DNA from 3 places in the Lysinibacillus sp. FSL M8-0216 genome. Region 2 is predicted to be linked to each of the others. Evidence: a T-box and tRNA genes for the amino acid it is inferred to sense, from the RefSeq annotation. Region 2 holds a T-box; the other regions hold tRNA genes.
The links. The T-box of region 2 lies ahead of leuS (leucine--tRNA ligase). A T-box ahead of a tRNA ligase gene usually reads a tRNA of that ligase, here a tRNA-Leu.

Region 1 (3,267 bases), 600 kb from region 2:
GCAGTTAACCAAGTGGGAGTTGATGTAAACACGGCCTCTTCATCACTTTTACAATACGTTTCTGGTTTATCTAAAACAGTTGCAGAAAATATCGTGAAGGTTCGAGAAGAGAATGGTCAATTCACTACCCGTGTACAATTAAAGAAAATTCCAAGATTGGGTGCGAAAACTTATGAGCAAGCCATTGGTTTCTTACGTATCTCTGAGGCAAAAAATCCATTTGATTCTACAGGTATCCACCCTGAAAGCTATCATCTTGCAGAACAGATTTTAGGAGAGGCAAAGATCGATAAAAAAGAACTTGGAACGAAGAAGGCGGAGGAAGCTATTGCTGCTTTGGATATTCAACAATTAAGTGGAGTACTAGAGATTGGTGTTGTAACGATTCAAGATATTGTAGATACTTTGATGAAGCCAAGTCGTGATCCACGTGATGCGTTCCCACAGCCATTGCTAAAAACAGATGTATTGAAAATGGAAGATTTAAAAGTTGGTATGGAGCTACAGGGAACTGTGCGAAATGTAGTAGACTTTGGAGCTTTTGTTGATATTGGTGTGAAGCAAGATGGACTTGTGCACATTTCAAAACTTCAAAATAAACGCATTAAACATCCATTAGAGGTTGTGGCGTTAGGAGATATTGTAACCGTTTGGGTTGAACAGATTGATCTTAGTAAAGGGCGGATTTCTTTAACAATGCTTCCTCCTAAAAATCAATTATTAGATTGAGTAATAAATTTTTACCACGCTGTGCATACTACACAGTGTGGTATTCTTGTTGTTGGAGGTGATCAAGTTGGACAATGAGGAACTACAACAGCTTGTATGTCGAATTTCTTTGGAAAGTTTTCAAAAACCATTTATACACCAAGCTTATTTTAATGGAAGGTTACGTTCAACGGGCGGGCGATATCTTTTACAAACGCACAATATTGAGATCAATCCAAAAGCTTTTGAATTATATGGTATTAAGGAAATTCAAGGCATTGTACTTCATGAACTGTGTCATTACCATTTACATATTGAAGGTAAGGGGTATCAGCATCGGGATAAAGAATTCAGGGAACTATTAAATAAAGTAAAGGCACCTCGTTTCTGTTCAGCGTTACATACTTCTAAATCATCTATAAAAAAACAACGACGCTACACCTATACATGTACTAATTGCCAGCAATTATATGTAAGAAAAATTAAAATGAATGTTGAAAAGTACTGTTGTAGCAAGTGTTTGGGCAGGCTTAAATTATTAGAGTAAAAAAATATTAAAAAAAGATTGACGTATTGTTTAGTTATCCCTATAATAGTAAAAGTCGACAAGATAACGACGACAACATAACACTCATTATTCCGAAGTAGCTCAGTTGGTAGTAGCACCTGACTGTTAATCAGGTTGTCGCAGGTTCGAGTCCTGCCTTCGGAGCCATGGCCCCTTGGTCAAGTGGTTAAGACACCGCCCTTTCACGGCGGTAACACGGGTTCGAATCCCGTAGGGGTCATTTTCATAATTTACTTTGCAAATAATATTGGTCCCGTGGTGTAGCGGTTAACATGCCTGCCTGTCACGCAGGAGATCGCCGGTTCGATCCCGGTCGGGACCGCCACTTATTGGGGTATAGCCAAGCGGTAAGGCAACGGATTTTGATTCCGTCATGCCTAGGTTCGAATCCTAGTACCCCAGCCATTCATTTCTTAATTTGAGCCATTAGCTCAGTTGGTAGAGCATCTGACTTTTAATCAGAGGGTCGAAGGTTCGAGTCCTTCATGGCTCATCTCTTTTAAGAAAAAGGTTGACTTTCTATTGATGTATAGTATAATAAGAAAGTTACTAATTGAATGCGGTCGTGGCGGAACGGCAGACGCGCTAGGTTGAGGGCCTAGTGGGGGCAACCCCGTGGAGGTTCAAGTCCTCTCGGCCGCACCAAAGTCAATTACAAAGTTAATTAATTCATATGCGCCCGTAGCTCAATTGGATAGAGCGTCTGACTACGGATCAGAAGGTTGTGGGTTCGACTCCTGCCGGGCGCGCCATATTTTTTAAAAATAATGCGGGTGTAGTTTAATGGTAAAACCTCAGCCTTCCAAGCTGATGTCGTGAGTTCGATTCTCATCACCCGCTCCAAAAAAAGTGTTGACAACCTCTTGGTTGTTTGATAAGATTAAATAGTTGTCTGATTCGACAACGTTATGAACCTTGAAAACTGAACAAGCAAAACGTAATCAATAAAGTTTTAAGTAGCTAGTTTAGCTAGTGAACGAAACAAAATTTTGGACATCAAAATTGATGCCAGCAAAACAATTTGAGCTAATCAAATTTCTTTTATGGAGAGTTTGATCCTGGCTCAGGACGAACGCTGGCGGCGTGCCTAATACATGCAAGTCGAGCGAACAGAGAAGGAGCTTGCTCCTTCGACGTTAGCGGCGGACGGGTGAGTAACACGTGGGCAACCTACCTTATAGTTTGGGATAACTCCGGGAAACCGGGGCTAATACCGAATAATCTGTTTCACCTCATGGTGAAACACTGAAAGACGGTTTCGGCTGTCGCTATAGGATGGGCCCGCGGCGCATTAGCTAGTTGGTGAGGTAACGGCTCACCAAGGCGACGATGCGTAGCCGACCTGAGAGGGTGATCGGCCACACTGGGACTGAGACACGGCCCAGACTCCTACGGGAGGCAGCAGTAGGGAATCTTCCACAATGGGCGAAAGCCTGATGGAGCAACGCCGCGTGAGTGAAGAAGGATTTCGGTTCGTAAAACTCTGTTGTAAGGGAAGAACAAGTACAGTAGTAACTGGCTGTACCTTGACGGTACCTTATTAGAAAGCCACGGCTAACTACGTGCCAGCAGCCGCGGTAATACGTAGGTGGCAAGCGTTGTCCGGAATTATTGGGCGTAAAGCGCGCGCAGGTGGTTTCTTAAGTCTGATGTGAAAGCCCACGGCTCAACCGTGGAGGGTCATTGGAAACTGGGAGACTTGAGTGCAGAAGAGGATAGTGGAATTCCAAGTGTAGCGGTGAAATGCGTAGAGATTTGGAGGAACACCAGTGGCGAAGGCGACTATCTGGTCTGTAACTGACACTGAGGCGCGAAAGCGTGGGGAGCAAACAGGATTAGATACCCTGGTAGTCCACGCCGTAAACGATGAGTGCTAAGTGTTAGGGGGTTTCCGCCCCTTAGTGCTGCAGCTAACGCATTAAGCACTCCGCCTGGGGAGTACGGTCGCAAGACTGAAACTCAAAGGAATTGACGGGGGCCCGCACAAGCGG
Region 2 (3,267 bases):
AACATTTCATAAAGACGCAATGTATCTGCACCATGTGACTCAATGATTTCGTCTGGGTTCACAACATTCCCTTTAGATTTAGACATTTTTTCATTACCTTCACCAAGAATCATACCTTGGTTAAATAATTTCTGGAATGGCTCTTTCGTATGAACAACGCCTAAATCATATAACACTTTATGCCAGAAGCGTGCGTATAGTAAATGCAATACAGCATGCTCTGCTCCACCAATATAAATATCAACTGGTAACCAGCGTTTTAGTAATTCTGGGTCTGCAATTGCTTCTGTATTGGTAGGATCGATATAGCGTAAGAAGTACCAGCTAGATCCTGCCCATTGCGGCATTGTATTTGTTTCACGGCGTCCCTTTTTACCTGTCTCTGGATCTACAACATTGACCCATTCTGCAATGTTAGCTAATGGTGATTCACCAGTTCCTGAAGGACGGATATTATCTGTTTTCGGTAGCATTAACGGTAATTCCGATTCTGGAACTGCTGTTATCGTACCATCTTCCCAATGGATCATTGGAATAGGCTCTCCCCAGTAACGCTGACGAGAGAATAGCCAGTCGCGCAGACGATAAGATATCTTCTTCTCTCCAACGCCTTTTTGCTCTAACCATTCAATTGCTTTAGCAATACCCTCTACTTTATTTAAGCCATTTAGGAAATCAGAGTTAATATGTTGCCCATCACCTGTAAATGCTTCTTTACTAATGTCCCCACCTTCAAGAACAGGAACAATGTCTAAATTGAATGCTGATGCAAATTCATAGTCACGCTCATCATGTGCAGGAACCGCCATAATAGCACCTGTTCCATAAGACACTAATACATAGTCTGCAATCCAAATTGGCACTTTTTTACCGTTAATCGGATTTACTGCATAGGCACCTGTAAATACGCCAGTTTTTTCTTTTGCTAAATCTGTACGCTCTAAATCAGACTTCATTTTAACTTTTTCTAAATAAGTTTCAACCGCTTGACGTTGATCAGCTGTCGTTATTTGTTCCACTAATTTATGCTCAGGTGCAAGCACACAATATGTAGCGCCAAATAGTGTATCAGGGCGAGTTGTGAACACGGTAAAGTTCTCATCAGTCCCATCGATACCAAATGTTACCTCTGCTCCTTCTGAACGTCCAATCCAGTTACGCTGCATATCTTTAATAGACTCTGGCCAATCAACTTCCTCTAAGTCATCAATTAAACGATCTGCATAGGCAGTAATTTTAAGCATCCATTGCTTCATTGGTCGACGTTCTACTGGATGTCCACCACGCTCTGATTTGCCATCAATTACTTCTTCATTCGCCAATACCGTACCAAGTGCTGGACACCAGTTAACAGCTACTTCATCCACATAAGCTAAACCTTTGTTATAAAGCTGGATAAAAATCCATTGTGTCCATTTATAATACTCTGGATCAGTCGTGTTAATTTCACGATCCCAATCATAGCTGAAACCTAGCTCTTGAATTTGACGTTTGAATGTCGCAATATTTTTCGCTGTAAATTCTGCCGGATCATTCCCCGTATCAAGTGCATATTGCTCCGCTGGTAAACCAAACGCATCCCAGCCCATTGGATGTAATACATTATAGCCTTGCATACGTTTAAAGCGTGATAGAATATCTGTCGCCGTATATCCTTCTGGATGTCCTACGTGTAGTCCAGCGCCAGATGGATATGGGAACATATCTAATGCAAAGAATTTAGGCTTTTCTGTTTCATTTTCAGTTTTGAATGTTTTGTTATCAGCCCAATATTGCTGCCACTTTTTTTCAATTTGTTGATGATTAAAACTCATTTTTTTTCCTCCTTCAATGAATCTTGCTGCTCTTCATTAGAATTGACAAAATATTTAAAAAATAAAAAAACTCGCCCCTTCCTTATAGAAGGGACGAGAGAATTTGCACTCCCGCGGTACCACCCAAATTAGTGATTACACTCGGCTCAAGCTTCCTTAACGCGGAAGAAACGACACACGCTATTTCACGCGGGCAGACTCAGTAGGCGAGTTCGATTTGCTTTCCTACTAGCTTTCACCAGCCGCTAGCTCTCTAAAAAGAACCACAAATCTACTATTCCTCATCACAGTCTTTACATGATATTGCATTTATTCTAATGGAAAGTATTGAAAAGCACAAGCCTTTGTTTACAGCTTACCCATTACTGAACAATTAATTCCTTTTTTTCCTCAGATTTAGAGAATTCTTTGCATTCATGAAAAGCAAAATGCTGACATCCAATACATCGATTTCTGTCCAAATAGCTGAAGGCTCTTGTAATCGCTTCTCCTGTATGCTGATAAAAATGATGGGCTCCAATTTTATCGTAAAGTCCATTTTGCTGAAGGGCTATCTTTAAGTCATCCTGTACCCCTGTTACCAAAATGTTGCCACCCTGTGCTGTAAAATTGTCAATGATATTGCTAAAATATGCTTCACCCGTAGAGTCCATAAAGGGCACTTTCCCCATGCGTAATATCAAAACTCTAGATTGCTGTTGTAAAGTGCTTGCTATCGTTTGTTCAAATCTTTGTGCTGCACCAAAGAACAGTGGACCTTCGATGGTATACAAGCTTATTTGTGGACAATCATGCTGTTGGTGAACGACATGATGCTGCACCTTCTCGCTTTTATTCGAATGGTCTGGTAGTACCTTTGTCACAACAAGCTTTTCACTCATGCGTTTTGCAAACAATAGCACGGCTAACACAAGCCCTACTTCTACCGCTAATGTAAGGCTAGTAAATACGGTTAATAAAAAGGTAATTAATAAAACGAGCGAATCACCAGATTTCAATTTTATAATATGAGCAAAATGCTTACGTTCACTCATATTCCAAGCAACTACCATTAATACGGGTGCCATACTTGCTAAAGGTATATGGGAAGCATATGGTGCTAATAACAATAAGGTGATTAATACAAACACACCATGGATGATACCCGACATTGGGGATACTGCCCCTGTTTTAATGTTAGTTGCAGTACGAGCAATCGCTCCTGTCGCAGGTATTCCTCCAAACATCGGCGTTACGATATTGGCAATTCCTTGACCGATTAGCTCTCGATTACTATTATGCTTGCTATTCGTCATCCCGTCTGCCACGACTGCAGATAACAACGACTCGATACCTCCAAGCATCGCGATGACAAATGCAGGTCCAATAAGCTGCTGTAGGCGCTCGATTGTAATAGTAGGTATTGCGAAATAGGGTAATGTATTAGGTATTTGACCATAGGCTGTGGCAATCG
Region 3 (3,267 bases), 1.2 Mb from region 2:
ACTTCACCCCAATCATCTATCCCACCTTCGGCGGCTGGCTCCAAAAGGTTACCTCACCGACTTCGGGTGTTACAAACTCTCGTGGTGTGACGGGCGGTGTGTACAAGGCCCGGGAACGTATTCACCGCGGCATGCTGATCCGCGATTACTAGCGATTCCGGCTTCATGTAGGCGAGTTGCAGCCTACAATCCGAACTGAGAACGACTTTATCGGATTAGCTCCCTCTCGCGAGTTGGCAACCGTTTGTATCGTCCATTGTAGCACGTGTGTAGCCCAGGTCATAAGGGGCATGATGATTTGACGTCATCCCCACCTTCCTCCGGTTTGTCACCGGCAGTCACCTTAGAGTGCCCAACTAAATGATGGCAACTAAGATCAAGGGTTGCGCTCGTTGCGGGACTTAACCCAACATCTCACGACACGAGCTGACGACAACCATGCACCACCTGTCACCGTTGCCCCCGAAGGGGAAACTATATCTCTACAGTGGTCAACGGGATGTCAAGACCTGGTAAGGTTCTTCGCGTTGCTTCGAATTAAACCACATGCTCCACCGCTTGTGCGGGCCCCCGTCAATTCCTTTGAGTTTCAGTCTTGCGACCGTACTCCCCAGGCGGAGTGCTTAATGCGTTAGCTGCAGCACTAAGGGGCGGAAACCCCCTAACACTTAGCACTCATCGTTTACGGCGTGGACTACCAGGGTATCTAATCCTGTTTGCTCCCCACGCTTTCGCGCCTCAGTGTCAGTTACAGACCAGATAGTCGCCTTCGCCACTGGTGTTCCTCCAAATCTCTACGCATTTCACCGCTACACTTGGAATTCCACTATCCTCTTCTGCACTCAAGTCTCCCAGTTTCCAATGACCCTCCACGGTTGAGCCGTGGGCTTTCACATCAGACTTAAGAAACCACCTGCGCGCGCTTTACGCCCAATAATTCCGGACAACGCTTGCCACCTACGTATTACCGCGGCTGCTGGCACGTAGTTAGCCGTGGCTTTCTAATAAGGTACCGTCAAGGTACAGCCAGTTACTACTGTACTTGTTCTTCCCTTACAACAGAGTTTTACGAACCGAAATCCTTCTTCACTCACGCGGCGTTGCTCCATCAGGCTTTCGCCCATTGTGGAAGATTCCCTACTGCTGCCTCCCGTAGGAGTCTGGGCCGTGTCTCAGTCCCAGTGTGGCCGATCACCCTCTCAGGTCGGCTACGCATCGTCGCCTTGGTGAGCCGTTACCTCACCAACTAGCTAATGCGCCGCGGGCCCATCCTATAGCGACAGCCGAAACCGTCTTTCAGTGTTTCACCATGAGGTGAAACAGATTATTCGGTATTAGCCCCGGTTTCCCGGAGTTATCCCAAACTATAAGGTAGGTTGCCCACGTGTTACTCACCCGTCCGCCGCTAACGTCGAAGGAGCAAGCTCCTTCTCTGTTCGCTCGACTTGCATGTATTAGGCACGCCGCCAGCGTTCGTCCTGAGCCAGGATCAAACTCTCCATAAAAAGAAATTTGATTAGCTCAAATTGTTTTGCTGGCATCAATATTGATGTCCAAAATTTTGTTTTGTTCACTAGCTAAGCTAGCTACTGAAAACTTTATTGATTACGTTTTGCTTGTTCAGTTTTCAAGGTTCATTTAGTTAAATAAGTTGAATGGTGGAGCCTAGCGGGATCGAACCGCTGACCTCCTGCGTGCAAGGCAGGCGCTCTCCCAGCTGAGCTAAGGCCCCATGTTTTTTGGAAATGGTCGGGAAGACAGGATTCGAACCTGCGACCCCTTGGTCCCAAACCAAGTGCTCTACCAAGCTGAGCTACTTCCCGTTCGTTTTATGGCGCGCCCGACAGGAGTCGAACCCATAACCTTCTGATCCGTAGTCAGACGCTCTATCCAATTGAGCTACGGGCGCATATAAAATGGTGCCGAGGACCGGAATCGAACCGGTACGGTAGTCACCTACCGCAGGATTTTAAGTCCTGTGCGTCTGCCAGTTCCGCCACCCCGGCACATTTGGAGCGGAAGACGAGGTTCGAACTCGCGACCCCCACCTTGGCAAGGTGGTGTTCTACCACTGAACTACTTCCGCATGTGCATAAGTTTTTTTATCTGGCATATTTAAAAAATGGTGCGGGTGAAGGGAGTCGAACCCCCACGCCTTGCGGCGCTAGATCCTAAGTCTAGTGCGTCTGCCAATTCCGCCACACCCGCTTAATATGGTTGGTACTTATAAATGGTGAGCCATGAAGGACTCGAACCTTCGACCCTCTGATTAAAAGTCAGATGCTCTACCAACTGAGCTAATGGCTCGTCTAAAATGGTGCCGGCTATAGGAATCGAACCCACGACCTACTGATTACAAGTCAGTTGCTCTACCTGCTGAGCTAAACCGGCAAATGGTGGAGGATGACGGGCTCGAACCGCCGACCCTCTGCTTGTAAGGCAGATGCTCTCCCAGCTGAGCTAATCCTCCTGGGTATTATGCCTAGCGACGTCCTACTCTCACAGGGGGAATCCCCCAACTACCATCGGCGCTAAAGAGCTTAACTTCCGTGTTCGGTATGGGAACGGGTGTGACCTCTTTGCCATCATCACTAGACTTATTCAAAAGACAAGATTTATTATAACATATGTAGTTATAAAATGCAAGTTTTTTAAAAACTTTTTTATTCTTTCAAAACTGGATAAACGGTTCATTGAAGGTTTCAAACTTTTTGGTTAAGTCCTCGATCGATTAGTATTCGTCAGCTCCATGTGTCACCACACTTCCACCTCGAACCTATCTACCTCATCGTCTTTGAGGGATCTTACTTACTTGCGTAATGGGAAATCTCATCTTGAGGGGGGCTTCATGCTTAGATGCTTTCAGCACTTATCCCGTCCACACATAGCTACCCAGCGATGCCTTTGGCAAGACAACTGGTACACCAGCGGTGTGTCCATCCCGGTCCTCTCGTACTAAGGACAGCTCCTCTCAAATTTCCTACGCCCACGACGGATAGGGACCGAACTGTCTCACGACGTTCTGAACCCAGCTCGCGTACCGCTTTAATGGGCGAACAGCCCAACCCTTGGGACCGACTACAGCCCCAGGATGCGATGAGCCGACATCGAGGTGCCAAACCTCCCCGTCGATGTGGACTCTTGGGGGAGATAAGCCTGTTATCCCCGGGGTAGCTTTTATCCGTTGAGCGATGGCCCTTCCATGCGGAACCACCGGATCACTAAGCCCGTCTTTCGACCCTGCTCGACTTGTAGGTCTCGCAGTCA

Region 1: it encodes a tRNA-Leu, which carries the amino acid that the T-box ahead of leuS (leucine--tRNA ligase) is inferred to sense. The anticodon was not compared.
Region 3: it encodes a tRNA-Leu, which carries the amino acid that the T-box ahead of leuS (leucine--tRNA ligase) is inferred to sense. The anticodon was not compared.

Annotation. Positions count from the first base shown of each region.
Region 1 covers NZ_CP152007.1:4,356,169-4,359,435, reverse strand. Annotated here, with positions in the region: gene MKX57_RS21645 (Tex family protein) at 1-729, shown strand, start outside; gene MKX57_RS21640 (SprT family protein) at 797-1,255, shown strand; tRNA gene MKX57_RS21635 (tRNA-Asn) at 1,347-1,423, shown strand; tRNA gene MKX57_RS21630 (tRNA-Glu) at 1,425-1,496, shown strand; tRNA gene MKX57_RS21625 (tRNA-Asp) at 1,526-1,601, shown strand; tRNA gene MKX57_RS21620 (tRNA-Gln) at 1,607-1,681, shown strand; tRNA gene MKX57_RS21615 (tRNA-Lys) at 1,697-1,769, shown strand; tRNA gene MKX57_RS21610 (tRNA-Leu) at 1,836-1,921, shown strand; tRNA gene MKX57_RS21605 (tRNA-Arg) at 1,952-2,028, shown strand; tRNA gene MKX57_RS21600 (tRNA-Gly) at 2,046-2,119, shown strand; rRNA gene MKX57_RS21595 (16S ribosomal RNA) at 2,317-3,267, shown strand, end outside.
Region 2 covers NZ_CP152007.1:3,752,562-3,755,828, forward strand. Annotated here, with positions in the region: gene leuS (leucine--tRNA ligase) at 1-1,814, opposite strand, end outside; T-box leader at 1,901-2,111, opposite strand; gene MKX57_RS18510 (SulP family inorganic anion transporter) at 2,177-3,267, opposite strand, start outside.
Region 3 covers NZ_CP152007.1:115,350-118,616, reverse strand. Annotated here, with positions in the region: rRNA gene MKX57_RS00610 (16S ribosomal RNA) at 1-1,505, opposite strand, end outside; tRNA gene MKX57_RS00605 (tRNA-Ala) at 1,657-1,732, opposite strand; tRNA gene MKX57_RS00600 (tRNA-Pro) at 1,747-1,823, opposite strand; tRNA gene MKX57_RS00595 (tRNA-Arg) at 1,833-1,909, opposite strand; tRNA gene MKX57_RS00590 (tRNA-Leu) at 1,918-2,006, opposite strand; tRNA gene MKX57_RS00585 (tRNA-Gly) at 2,012-2,086, opposite strand; tRNA gene MKX57_RS00580 (tRNA-Leu) at 2,124-2,208, opposite strand; tRNA gene MKX57_RS00575 (tRNA-Lys) at 2,232-2,307, opposite strand; tRNA gene MKX57_RS00570 (tRNA-Thr) at 2,316-2,391, opposite strand; tRNA gene MKX57_RS00565 (tRNA-Val) at 2,395-2,470, opposite strand; rRNA gene rrf (5S ribosomal RNA) at 2,481-2,596, opposite strand; rRNA gene MKX57_RS00555 (23S ribosomal RNA) at 2,712-3,267, opposite strand, start outside.